Regions from separate parts of the Xanthomonas sp. WHRI 1810A genome, predicted to be linked through region 1. Evidence: riboswitches for the same ligand, from Rfam matches in the RefSeq annotation. Region 1 holds a riboswitch; each other region holds the start of a gene.
What was found. Region 1 has a riboswitch for cobalamin ahead of ABQX22_RS05860 (ABC transporter substrate-binding protein). Riboswitches for the same ligand answer to the same signal wherever they lie in the genome.
Positions count from the first base shown of each region.

Region 2: another riboswitch for cobalamin. It lies ahead of ABQX22_RS22255 (CbtB domain-containing protein); the one in region 1 lies ahead of ABQX22_RS05860 (ABC transporter substrate-binding protein).
Region 3: another riboswitch for cobalamin. It lies ahead of cobO (cob(I)yrinic acid a,c-diamide adenosyltransferase); the one in region 1 lies ahead of ABQX22_RS05860 (ABC transporter substrate-binding protein).

Region 1 covers NZ_JBEGED010000002.1:582,724-587,158, forward strand. The annotation lists gene ABQX22_RS05845 (MFS transporter) at 1-524, opposite strand, end outside; gene ABQX22_RS05850 (TetR/AcrR family transcriptional regulator) at 636-1,280, shown strand; gene ABQX22_RS05855 (epoxide hydrolase family protein) at 1,334-2,506, shown strand; cobalamin riboswitch at 2,550-2,745, shown strand; gene ABQX22_RS05860 (ABC transporter substrate-binding protein) at 2,886-3,899, shown strand; gene ABQX22_RS05865 (FecCD family ABC transporter permease) at 3,896-4,435, shown strand, end outside.
Region 2 covers NZ_JBEGED010000018.1:18,659-23,093, forward strand. The annotation lists gene ABQX22_RS22240 (ABC transporter permease) at 1-15, opposite strand, end outside; gene ABQX22_RS22245 (ABC transporter permease) at 12-923, opposite strand; gene ABQX22_RS22250 (NAD(P)/FAD-dependent oxidoreductase) at 920-2,227, opposite strand; cobalamin riboswitch at 2,567-2,803, shown strand; gene ABQX22_RS22255 (CbtB domain-containing protein) at 2,902-3,102, shown strand; gene ABQX22_RS22260 (CbtA family protein) at 3,114-3,842, shown strand; gene ABQX22_RS22265 (cobalamin biosynthesis protein) at 3,839-4,252, shown strand; gene cobM (precorrin-4 C(11)-methyltransferase) at 4,353-4,435, shown strand, end outside.
Region 3 covers NZ_JBEGED010000004.1:203,523-207,957, forward strand. The annotation lists gene ABQX22_RS08735 (cobyrinate a,c-diamide synthase) at 1-1,186, opposite strand, end outside; gene cobO (cob(I)yrinic acid a,c-diamide adenosyltransferase) at 1,197-1,808, opposite strand; cobalamin riboswitch at 1,920-2,134, opposite strand; gene ABQX22_RS08745 (PQQ-dependent sugar dehydrogenase) at 2,284-3,627, shown strand; gene ABQX22_RS08750 (C40 family peptidase) at 3,789-4,328, opposite strand; gene ABQX22_RS08755 (C40 family peptidase) at 4,427-4,435, opposite strand, start outside.

The sequences.
Region 1 (4,435 bases):
GACATCAATCCGAACACCATGCGCCAGCCCATAAACCCACCCAGCCAAGTCCCGAGCGGCACGCCCAGCGACAAGGCGATGGGTGTTCCCACCATCGCCACGGCCAGTGCGCGCCCCTGCAAACGAGGCGTCACCATGCGCCGCGCGTACCCGGCGATCAGGCTCCAGGCCAGCCCTGCCGACACGCCGGCGAAGAACCGCGCAACCAGCGTCACCCCGTAGTGGGACGACAACGCGGTGATGGAATTGAAGACCAGAAAGCCGACGATCGTCGTCAGCAGGACGGTCCGGCGGCGCCAGCTCTGTGTAGCAATGGTCAACGGGATGGCGGCCAGCAATGAACCCAGCGCGTAGACCGTCACCATCTGCCCCGCCAACGACGGCGAGATGGCCAGCCCGTTGCTGATCTCCGGCAGCAAACCGGCCGGCAAGGTCTCCGTGACGATGCAAATGAAGCCGGTCATTGCCAGCGCCAACAAGGCCCCCAGCGGAAGCGTTTCTGCCTGCTGTTCATCGGTGGTCATTCGAATTCCTCCCATTAATATAACGATCGATATAAATATAGGGAGGGGTCACCGGGTAGTCAATCATTTATGTATCGACTAGTATCTATATGACTCAGAGGAGGCTTTTCCATGGCACAGATGGGACGTCCGCGCAGCTTCGACCGTGACGTGGCAATTGATCAGGCACTGCATTTGTTCTGGGAGCATGGCTTCGACGCGACCTCGCTCAGCCAGCTCAAGGCCCACATCGGCGGCGGTATCACAGCACCCAGCTTTTACGCGGCGTTTGGCTCTAAGCAGGCGCTGTTCGTTGAAGTGATGGAGCGGTATCTGAAGACCCACGGCCGGGTCACCGACAGCCTGTTCGACAGCAGCCTGCCGCCACGGGAAGCCATCGAACGCACGCTCCGGCGCTCGGCGAAGATGCAGTGGGAGGCCGGCCATCCCAAGGGCTGCCTGGTGGCGCTGGGTTTCTTGAGCGCCTGCACCGAGGAGAGCAAAGCGATCTCCGCGCCGCTCGCGCAGGCCCGGGCCGATAACCGGGCCGGTATCCTGGCCTGTGTCGAGCGCGCCGTTGCCGCCGGGGAACTGCCGACCACCGTGATGCCCGACGCGTTGGCCAGCGTGTACGACAGTTTCATGCTGGGGATGTCGGTGTTGGCCCGGGACGGCGTGGCTTTCGAGCAGATCGACCAGGCAGTGACGCAGCTCATGGGTTTATGGGATGCGTTGCGTGTCACCGGCCCACTGTCGGTGGAAAGTCAGCAAACCTGACTGCCAGACGTTACTGCCGACCCTACCCTCTTTCCTCCCACCAGGTAGCTGACATGGCCATCCGTCCTTTCACGCTGTCCGTACCTTCCGAGCAACTGGACGACCTTCATCGGCGCCTGCTTGCGACGCGTCTGCCCGACACGCTGACCAGCGACAGCTGGAATGACGGCACCGCCGCGGTGTTCCTTCAGCGGCTGCTGAGTTACTGGACCGATGAATTTGACTGGCGTGCCCAGGAGCAGCGCATCAATCAGCTGCCGCAGTTCATGGCAGAGATCGACGGCCAGGCGATTCACTTCGTGCACCAGCGCGGGGTCGGGCCCAGACCGATGCCGCTGATCCTGACCCATGGCTGGCCGGGCTCGTTCCTGGAGATGGAAGACATCCTCCCGCGCCTGACGGATCCGGCGAAATATGGCGGTGACGCAGCCGATGCATTTGATGTGGTTGTGCCGTCCCTGCCGGGCTACGGCTGCTCCCCCGCCCCGACCGGCGCCGGGACCAGTACGCAGCAGATCGCTGACCTCTGGGCAGCGCTGATGGGCGAGCTGGGCTACGACCGGTTTGGCGCCCAGGGCGGGGACATCGGTGCCGGCGTGTCCATGTGGCTCGCCCGCCGCCACAGCGCCCGCATGATCGGCGCCCACCTCAATTTCATCCCCGGCAGTTTCAGGCCGCCCCTGGGGGACGACCAACAACCGTTAAGCGAGCAGGAACAGGACTTCCTCAATCGCGGCAGTCAATTTTCGGCCAGCGAAGGTGCCTACGCCGCGCTGCACGCCACCAAACCCCAGACCCTGGCGTTCGCCCTTTCCGACTCCCCGGCAGGCCTTGCGGCGTGGATCGTCGAGAAATTCCAGGCGTGGGTGGATCACTCCGGCAACCTGGAACAGGTGGTGCCGTTCGACACGCTGCTCAGCGACATTTCGCTGTACTGGTTCAGTGGCAACATTCAGGCGAGCCTGCGGCTGTACAAGGAAAACCGCCTGAACCCGCTGGTGTTCCCGGCCAATGAGCGCGTACAGACCCCCTTGGGCGTGGCGGTCTTTCCCAAGGAGCTGCCGATGCCCCCACGCAGTTGGGTGGAGCGCGTGTTCAATGTGCAGCGTTGGGAACACCTGCCGCGCGGCGGTCATTTCGCGGCGCTGGAGCAGCCCGATTTGCTGGCCGAGGAGATTCGACGCTTTTTCAGGCCGCTGCGGGATCAGGCGCCGCAGGCTCGATGAATCCCCAGACACGGCTGCAAGAATGGTGAAACACACTGCGATCGACTACCATGCCGGCGCCGGTTTCCACATGGGATTAATAGGGAATCCGTGATGCCTTGCGCGGCATCAAACGGAACTGCCCCCGCAACTGTAGGTGCTGAGCCTGCTCCTGAACTGCCACTGGAATCGCTTCCGGGAAGGCCGGAGCCAGGCGACGACGCACCAGTCAGGAGACCTGCCGGCCAAGCAAATCACTAACCGGCGGGGTGTCCGGGAAGGACATCCTTGCGCCGTGTGTCACCTCAGTGACCGGCACTTCTCTGCCGTTGACGGCAGCGTTCGATGATGTGTTTCCGGTCCGTACCCCTGCCCTGTACGGTCGACCGGAGATTGCGTCATGTTGTTGCCCCGCCTTGTCACCCTGGCCTGCACACTGGGCCTGTCCACCCTCGCCCACGCCGCGCCGACTCACTATCCCCTGACGGTCGAGAACTGCGGCAGCACGCTGACTTTCCAGCAGGCGCCGACCCGCGCCGTGACCATCGGCCAGGCCGGCACAGAAATGCTCTACGCCATGGGCTTGAGCGACAAGGTGGTGGGCACCTCGCTGTGGTTCAACGACGTGCTGGCCACGTACAAGACCGAGAACGACAAGATCCCGCGGCTGGCCGACAACGAACCGAGTTTCGAGTCGGTGATCGGGCAGCGTCCGGGGCTGGTGGCGGTGGAACTGGAGTGGATGGTGGGCCCGCAAGGCGTGGTCGGCACCCGGGAGCAGTTTCACGAACTGAAGATCCCGACCTACCTGATGCCTTCCGACTGCGAAGCCAAGGACAATCGGGTCGGTGCCGACGGCACGCGGCTGGAGGCGTTCCGCGTCGACAGCATTTACAAAAGCATCAGCCAGCTGGCCGAGATTTTCGATGTGCAGGACCGAGGCCAGCAACTGAACGCGGCACTCAAAGCCAGCATGGCCAAGTCCATCGCCACGGCGAAAACCAACGATTTGAAGCAGACCAGCGCGCTGTTCTGGTTCTCCAGTGCCAGCCTGGACATCGACCCCTATGTCGCCGGGCACAAGGGCATTCCGGACTTCATGCTCAACACCCTTGGCGTGCGTAACGTGGTGCAGTCCGACGAGGAATGGCCGACCGTGGGCTGGGAAACCATCGCCAAGGCCAACCCGACCTTCCTGATCATTGCGCGCATGGACCGCCGCCGCTTCCCGGCCGATGACTACCAGAAGAAGCTGGCATTCCTGCGCAGCGACCCCGTGACCCGCAACATGGACGCGGTCAAACAAAACCGCATCATCATCCTCGACGCCATGGCCATGCAGGCCAGCCTGAGAATGTTCGACGGCCTCGAAACCCTGGCAGCGGCCCTTAACGACTACGACCTGCCGAAATGACCGGGACCCTGACTCGTACGCTGCTGGCGTTGCTGATCCTGCTGCTGGCCGTGATCGCCGGTGTCGCCATCGGTGAAACCCGCATCGACCCTCAGGTCGTGCTCCAGGTGCTGGCCAACAAGCTATGGGCGGCGGGTTATGTGCTCGACCCCATCGACGAAGGCATCGTCTGGAATTACCGCCTGACCCGCGCCCTGGTGGCGGCGGCCTGCGGTGCAGGGCTGGCCACCTGCGGCGTGATCCTGCAATCGCTGCTGCGCAACCCGCTGGCCGATCCCTATCTGCTGGGAATTTCCGCCGGGGCGTCCACCGGCGCGGTGATGGTCGCGTTGCTGGGCCTGGGGGCGGGGCTGATTTCGCTGTCGGTGGGCGCCTTTGCCGGGGCGGTGGCGGCCTTCGCCGTGGTGGTCCTGCTGGCGCGCGCCAGTCAGTCACCCGGTGGCAACGGCCAGATCATTCTGGCGGGGATTGCCGGCTCGCAGCTGTTCAATGCGCTGACGGCGTTTCTCATCACCAAATCGGCCAGCTCCGAACAG
Region 2 (4,435 bases), on a different contig from region 1:
CAGGTAGCGGTTCATGTGCGGGTGCTCCAGCGGGTGATGATCCATCGCGCCGCCATCACGACCAGGGCAATGGCGATCATGCTGATCACCGCCAGCGCCGCACCGGCCGGCCAATCGTTGGCTTTGCCGAACTGCGCCTGAATCAGGGTACCGATCATCGAACTGTTGGGCCCGCCCACCAGCGCCGGGGTCACGTAGTCCCCCACCGTGGGCACGAACACCACCAGCGCCGCCGACAGAATCCCCGGCACCGACAGTGGCAGCAGCACCCGCAGGAACCCCTGATAAGGCCTCGCGCCCAGGTCGGCGGCGGCTTCGAACAGGTTCTTCGGCAGCCCTTGCAGGCAGATGTACAACGGCAGCACCGCGAACGCGGCGTAGGCGTGGGCCAGCGTCACCACCACTGTGGCCGGGGTATTGAGCAAACCGGTCAACGGCGCATCGGTGATGCCCAGCAGCATCAACGCCGAGTTGAGCACGCCGTTGTAGGCCAGGACGATTTTCCAGGCAAAGACCCGCAGCAAGTAGCTGGTCCAGAACGGCAGCGTCACCAGAAACAACAGCAGATGACGCCAGCGACCGGCCCTGAACGCCAGGTAGTAGGCCACGGGAAACGCCAGCGCCACCGTCGCCAGGGTGACAATCGCCGACAGGATGATCGAGCGCAGCAACACCAGGCGCGTCAACGGGTCGGTGAGCGCCGAGGACAGGTTATCCAGAGTAAACGCCGAACCGATGATCTGCCCGTCGTTGACCCGCACGCTCATGTACAGCAGCAGGCCCAGGGCAAACAGAATCAGGGTGCAGGTGATCAGCCCGCCCGGCAGGTTCAGCAGCGCGTCGAACAGCCGGGCCCGGGAGCGCCGCGGCGTGACCACAACAGGCGCGGAGACTGCCACGCTCGAGGTCTGGGGGCGGCTCATCGGTGACCTCCCCGCGCCCGGCGTTCGAACAGGTCTTGCAGGCGCATGACATTGGCCGCGACCCGGGCGACGTTGCGGTGCAGGGGCGCAGCCGGCATGGCTTTGAAGGGCGTGACCGGGTAAATGCTCTCCTCTGGCGGCAGACCCTGCACCAGATCGGCGACCAGTGCGCCCATGCGGGTGGCCATGGCCACGCCCCGCCCGTAATAGCCCAGGGCGACCGTCAGACCGGGTGCCGGCTGGCTGAGCAACGGAATGCTTGCCGCCGGTACCGCGACCCGTCCGCACCAGCAGTGGGTGATCGGGGTGCCGGCCAGCATCGGGTAGATGTCGAGCATTTCCCGGTGCACGCGGGCCACATCGTGCTCATTCAAGGCATCGCGGAACGCCCCGCGAGTGCCCAGCACAAAGCGGCCGTCCTCGGTCTTGCGGAAATAGCGCAGCACCCGAAAAGTGTCGGACACCGGCAGCCCGTCGGGCAGCACCTGCGCCTGCAACTCGGCGGGCAGCGGCGCGGTGGCCGCCTGCAAACTCCACAAGGTGACGTAGGTGTGGGGCAGCGCGGGCAATAACGGGGAGGAATAGGCGTTGGTGGCGATGATGACCTGCTCGGCCTGAATCTCGCCGCCGGCGGTCAGCACGGTCCAGCCCGACGCTGAGCGACGCAGGCTGAGTGCTGCGCAGTGCTCGAAAATGGCCACGCCACGTTGCCGGGCGGCGGCGGCCAGTCCGTGCACGTACTCGAACGGCTGAAGCTGTCCGGCCCGGCGGTCCAGCAGCGCGCCCTGATAGATAGCGGTACCCAGCCGCTCGGCGACTTGCGGGCGATCGAGCATCTCAACGCCGGCGCCACGCGCCTGCCATTGCGCGGCACGGGCCTGCAGCAGGCTGAGGGCGTGCTCGTTGTGGGCGGCCTGAAGCCAGCCGTTCTGCTGTGCGCCACAGGCGATGCCGAGCCGGTCGATCAGGCGGAACACGTAATCGGACGCGTCCCCCACCAGTTCCACCATCGCCGCCCCCCGCGCCGGGCCGAACCGCGCGATCAGTTCGTCCGGGTTGAGCTTGAGGCCGGGAATCACCTGCCCGCCATTGCGCCCGGAAGCGCCTGCACCGATGGCCATTGCGTCGATGACCACCACCTCACCCTGGGCGCCGCCCTCCTCGCTCAACGCCAGCGCGGTAGACAGACCGGTGTAGCCCGCGCCGATTACTACGCAACGGGTACGTGTCGGCAAGCGCGCCGCCAGTGACGGACCGCAGGCATTTTCCTGCCAGAGGCAGTGAAAGACGTCGGTTATTTTCAAGATTCACCCGTATCGATTAACGATATGGTGCTAGGTATAGGCGATATGACGCAGCACGCAAGGCGATGTCCGTACACACGTCGTAATCGGTGTCATGGGGTCGTAATTCACCCGTGAGGTATCGATGTTCGATACGGCGTCAGACCATGTAGAAGTGAGCTAGCTCACGATGGCGGCCGCACATTCGACACATCGCCCGCGCCTGAAACAGCTATCGCGAGCAAGCTCACCGCTACACGGGAACTGGAATGCCGGCGAGACCTCGGTCGGACAAGCCCTGCGACAGCAGCCCCCTCCGCGAGGAGGCCGTCGATTGACGAAGCACCCTTACCATGCTTTCCTACACGCCTTGTTACGGGTGCCCCTCACAGGGTGAAACGGGAAACCGGTGCGTATCGGCCGCAAGGCTTGTGCAAGTCCGGCGCTGCCCCCGCAACGGTAAGCGAGAGAAGAGTCAATCCACTGTGTCTGTCATGGCTGTTGGCATGGGGCATGGGAAGGCGACTCTTGGAGGTGCACGCCGCGCGCGTTCTGCCCCTCGCAAGCCCGGAGACCGGCCCGCAACTGACACCTAACAAACCCGCGGTGGGCGGGCGCTGTTGAGTCTCTGCTGACGCCTGTCAGCGGGTTTCCCTGCGCTTTCCTGCTCGCTGATATTTTCAGAGGGACGCGCCATGTCGATCAGCACCACCACCCATGCAGCTTCCAGCACCCCCGCTACCGCTACCGCCACCCAAAGCCAACGCCTGACCGCTGCCGTCAGCGCAATGATCCTGGGTGCGTTCCTGGTCTACTTCGCCGGCTTCTCGCACATCGACGCGGTGCACAACGCGGCGCACGACACCCGTCACAGCTCTGCCTTTCCGTGCCATTGAGGCCTGACGCCATGTTCAAGCGTATCGCGCAAACGGCCGGGTTCACCGGGCTGATCGCGGCCCTGTTGCTAACCGTGCTGCAGAGTTTGTGGGTCGGGCCGCTGATTCATCTGGCGGAGACCTACGAAAAAGCCCCGGCTGCTCAAGCCGCTCAAGCCCACGAACATGCCGACGGCGCCATGCCCGGCCATGTGCATGATGCCGAAGCCTGGGAACCGGAAGACGGTTGGCAGCGGGTTACCTCCACCGCGGGCGGCAATCTGGTGGTGGCAGTCGGCTTCTCCTTGATGCTTGCGGCGCTGTACACCCTGCGCGCGCCGGCTCGTACGTCTCAGGGCGCACTCTGGGGTTTGGCAGGTTTTGCGGTGTTCGTCCTGGCGCCGACCCTCGGCCTGCCGCCCGAACTGCCCGGCACTGCGGCTGCGGACCTGACTCAGCGTCAGTTCTGGTGGATTGGCGCGGCGGCGTCGACGGCCGTTGGCCTGTCGCTGATCGTGTTCGGTCGGCATTGGGCGCTCAAGGCACTGGCCGTTGCGATTCTGGTGGTGCCCCATGTCATCGGCGCGCCGCAGCCCGTCGTTCATTCAAGCCTGGCCCCGGAAGCCCTGGCGGCGCAGTTCAAAACGGCCTCGCTGCTGACCAATTTCGTGTTCTGGGTGGCCATGGGCCTGATCAGCGCCTGGCTGTTCCGTCGTAACAACCCTGAGTTGCGCGCCACCGAACTGCCACAGGCCGCATGACCGCTACCCGCCTGCCGCCGACGCTGGTGGCGGGCATTGGATGCCGGCGGGGTTGTTCGGCCGGGTCGCTGCAGGCTTTGATTGAAAGCAGCCTCACGGACCACGGCCTTCGTATTGAAGCCATCACCGCCCTCGCCTCCATCAACCTGAAATCGTCGGAGCCGGGGCTGGTTGAGCTGGCCGAAGCGCTGGGGCTGCCGCTGGTGGTATTCAGCGCCGATGAACTGGCCAGGTTCGAGCCGCAGTTGAGCCATCGTTCGATGGCTGCGTTCGAGGCCACCGGTTGTTATGGCGTCGCAGAAAGCGCGGCGCTGGCGTTAGCTTCGCAGCTGCTCAACGCCCCGCATCGTTTATTGATCACCCGCTGCAAAACCCGCGACGCTACGTTCGCCCTTGCCGGACTCCTGTAGGAGCGCGCTTGCCCGCGATTGCGTAGTGTCAGGCGATACATCGGTTGCAGAACGTTCCCATTCGCGGGCAAGCGCGCTCCTACAGTTCAAGGAATTCACCATGACCGTTTTTTTCATCGGCGCAGGCCCCGGCGACCCGGAACTGATCACGGTCAAGGGCCAACGCCTGATCCGCAGTTGCCC
Region 3 (4,435 bases), on a different contig from region 1:
CATTGGGGCTCACGCCTCGGGCAATGGGCTGCAGCTCGGTGCTGGTCAGGGAATGATGATAGGTATGGCCACGCAACGTGCCTTCGGGCAGGTCGACGTTTTGCAGGGCCAGGGCCGCCAGACGCTTTTGCATCACCGCCTCGCCGCCGAGCAAGCCGACCAGTTCAGCGCGCTGGCCGTCGACGTCGGTCAGGGCGTCGAGCAGGTACAACATCCCGCCGCATTCGGCCAACAGCGGCTTGCCGTCGGCATGGTGCTGGCGAATCGCTTCAATCATGGGGGTGTTTTCCCCCAGCGCCACGTGGTGCAGCTCGGGGTAGCCACCCGGCAGATACAGGCTGTCGGCATCCGGCAAGCGTTGATCGCGAATGGGCGAGAAAAACAACAACTCGGCGCCCATGGCCCGCAGCAGGTCGAGGCTGGCGCCGTACATGAACGCAAAGGCCTCGTCGTGGGCGATGGCGATGCGCACGCCTTCGAGCAAGCGTTCTGCGGCCACGAACTCAGGGGCTTCGAAGGTAACGGCGGGCGGCAACGCGACTTCGCAGGTGCTGGCCAGGGCATTAGCCGCCGAGTCGAGGCGCACATCGAGATCGTTCAATTCGCTGGCTTGCACCAGACCCAGATGGCGGCTCGGCAGTTCGATACCGGTTTCCCGGGACAACGCGCCGTACCAGCGCAGGCCTTCGGTAAGGCTGCCCTCCAATAGTTGCGCGTGACGTACGGTGCCGACCCGGTTGGCCAGCACGCCGGCAAACGGCAGATCCGGCTGATAGCGCGCCAGGCCCAACGCCAGCGCGCCGAAGGTCTGGGCCATGGCCGTGCCGTCGATAACGCCCAGCACCGGCACGCCGAAACGTCGGGCAAGGTCCGCGCTGGACGGCGTGCCGTCGAACAGCCCCATCACGCCCTCGATCAGAATCAGGTCAGCGTCCGCGGCGGCTTCCCACAACAGGCGTCGGCTTTCGTCCTCGCCCACCATCCACATGTCCAGCTGGTAAACCGGGTTGCCGCTGGCGCGTTCGAGGATCATCGGGTCAAGAAAATCCGGACCGCATTTGAACACACGGACCTTACGCCCCTGATTGCGGTGCAAACGGGCGAGCGCGGCGGTCACCGTGGTCTTGCCCTGCCCGGAGGCAGGCGCGGCAATCAGTACCGCCGGGCAGTGCCTGGCCTGACTCATGAACACTCACTCACAGTTCAATACCCTTCTGCGCGCGAATGCCGGACTGGAACGCGTGCTTGACCACGCTGATGTCCGACACCGTGTCCGACAGGTCGATCAGTTCCTGCTTGGCGCCACGGCCGGTGACCACCACGTGCTGCATCGGCGGACGCGCCTGCAGGTCGGCAAGCACTTGCTCCAGATCCAGGTAGCCGTGCTTGAGGGCGATGTTGAGTTCGTCGAGGATCACCAGGCCGATACCGGGGTCACGCAGCATGTCCTGGGTCACGCCCCACGCGGATTCGGCGGCGGCGATGTCGCGCTGGCGATCCTGGGTTTCCCAGGTAAAGCCCTCGCCCATGACGTGATAACGCACTTGCTCGGGGAAGCGGCGGAAAAACAGCTCCTCGCCGGTGCTGTTGCGGCCCTTGATGAACTGCACCACGCCGCACTGCATGCCGTGGCCCATGGCGCGGGCGAGCATGCCGAACGCCGAACTGCTTTTGCCTTTGCCGTTGCCGGTCAGCACCAGCAGCAGCCCGCATTCATTGGGGGCGCTGGCAATGCGCTCATCCATCACGGCCTTTTTGCGCAGCATCCGCGCCAGGTGGCGTTCGTCACGTTCGGGGGTTTCGCTCATCTCAGCTCTCCGCTTGAGGGCAGGTAAAACGCAGACGGAGCGCACGAGCAGGCACTGGCAACACGGCGCCCTTCAAGGCGGACCGCGGCGCAGAGCATCGCCCTCCGTGATGCTGTGGAATTGGATCAGGCCGGTCTCCGGACTCATGAGCGATACGTCGGGCCATGCGCCTTCCCATGCTCAGTGAGCACAGTGGCATCGTGCGTGGCTTTTTCTCATTTACCGTTGCGGAGGCAGCGCCGGGATCGAATTCAACGTTCTCACCGGCTTCCCTGTTTCACCCTGTCGAGACTGGTCCGAAGGGCACCTGAAACAAGGGGCGAAGGGTAGAGGGTTGAGGTATGAGCGTCAATCGACGCTGCGCCTGATCCGCGCATCCAGCCCGCACTTGGCCTATCGGTTGAAACTAAGCGGCGTAAGGTGTCTCTACCTAGGTACATAAAAATACCAACTGCCTACGAAATGGAGATCGACGATGTTCAAGCTCAGACCTCAAGTTGCTTTGGTTCTGCTGGTCGCCGGGGGCCTTGCCGCCTGCGGCGAATCCTCGAAACTGCAGGTCAGTGACGGCATGGGGACCTCCCCCAAGCTACCTGAACCCAACAAGACCCTGATCCCGACCGTGAACATCGCCCCTGCCGTGGGCTGGGCCGCCGGCGCCAAACCCACTGCCGCGCCGGGCACCCAGGTCGCCGCCTTCGCTGAAGGCCTGGACCACCCGCGCTGGCTGTACGTGCTGCCCAACGGTGACGTGCTGGTGGCCGAAACCAATTCCCCGCCCAAGCCCGATGATGGCAAAGGCATTCGCGGCTGGGTCATGGAAAAAGTCATGGGCCGTGCCGGTGCCGGCGTTCCCAGCCCGAACCGCATCACCCTGCTGCGCGACAAGGACCACGACGGTGTCGCTGAAACCCGCACGGTGTTTCTGCAAAACCTCAACTCGCCGTTCGGCATGGCGCTGGTGGGCAACAAGTTTTATGTGGCCGACACCGACCGCCTGATCAGCTTCAACTACGAGTCCGGCCAGACGTCCATCAGCGGCCAGCCCACCAAGGTTGTCGATCTGCCGGGTGGCACGCTCAACCATCACTGGACCAAGAACGTCATCGCCAGCAAGGACGGGACCAAGCTCTACGTCACCGTCGGTTCCAACAGTAACGTCGGCGAGAACGGCCTGGACAAGGAAGAAGGCCGCGCGGCGATTTGGGAAGTGGACCCGGCCACCGGCTCGCACCGGATTTTTGCCTCGGGCCTGCGCAATCCCAACGGGATGGCGTGGGAACCGAACACCGGCGCGTTGTGGACGGCCGTCAACGAGCGTGACGAGATTGGCAGCGATCTGGTCCCCGATTACGTGACGTCCGTGAAGGACGGTGCTTTCTATGGCTGGCCGTTCAGCTATTACGGCCAGCACGTGGACGTGCGCGTGACGCCACAAAATCCAGACCTGGTGGCCAAGGCCATCGCCCCGGATTTCGCCGTGGGTCCGCACACCGCCTCCCTGGGCCTGACGTTTGCTGACGGGAAAACCCTGCCGGCGCCGTTCACCGAAGGGCTGTTCATCGGTCAGCACGGCTCGTGGAACCGCAAACCGTACAGTGGCTACAAAGTGTTGTTCGTACCGTTCAAGAATGGCAAGCCGAGCGGCACACCGGTTGATCTGCTGACAGGCTTCCTGAGTTCGGACGAAAAAGCCCAGGGCCGCCCGGTCGGCGTGATCAACGACAACAACGGTGGTCTGCTGGTGGCGGATGATGTGGGGAACAAGATCTGGCGGGTGACGGCGGCGAAGACTGCGCAGGCAGCGGTCAAGCCGTAACTCGTTGAAGGGATCGTTCCCACGCTCTGCGTGGGAATGCATCTGCGGACGCTCCGCGTCCCATGACGCGGAGCGTCATCAACGGCGTTCCCACGCAGAGCATGGGAACGATCAATATGATCGCGAGCAAGCTCCCTCCCACTGCCCGACTGCCGCCGAGGCTACTGCCGCGCCAGGCTCGAAGGCTGGATCACACGCTTGGCGTTGAGCCAGGCTTTCTGCCAATAGGGTTTGTCCAGGCTGTCGAGCTTGACCGTGCCGCCGGTGGCCGGCGCATGCACGAACCGCCCTTCCCCCACGTAAATCCCCGCGTGACTGACATTGGAGCCACCGCCGGTGGCGAAGAACACCAGATCGCCGGTCTGCAACTGGCTGCGATTGATGTTCGGGCCACGCAACGTAATCATTTCGCGGGTCGAACGCGGCAAACTGATGCCCGTCGCGTTGCGGTAGACGTACGCAATCAAGCCACTGCAATCAAAACCGGAATCAGGGGTATTGCCGCCCCAGCGATAGGGCGTGCCCACCAGCCCGATAGCGCGGACCAGCACGTCATCAGCCATCGGCGAAGGAAAATCGGAGGGAACGGAAACCACAACAGGCCGGGGAGCAACCCGTTTAGGCGCAGGCGGCGGATTGCTGGCGCATGCAGCCAGCAACGCAGCCAAAGAAATGACAATCAGGCGTACCGTAAACGACATAAACACAACAACCTGTGACGGGATGCGGCCTAAGTCCCTGCCAACGCCGGGACCCGGAAATGCGCATGAGCCCGGGTTTCCCCGCCATGCGCCCGGTATTAACGGTG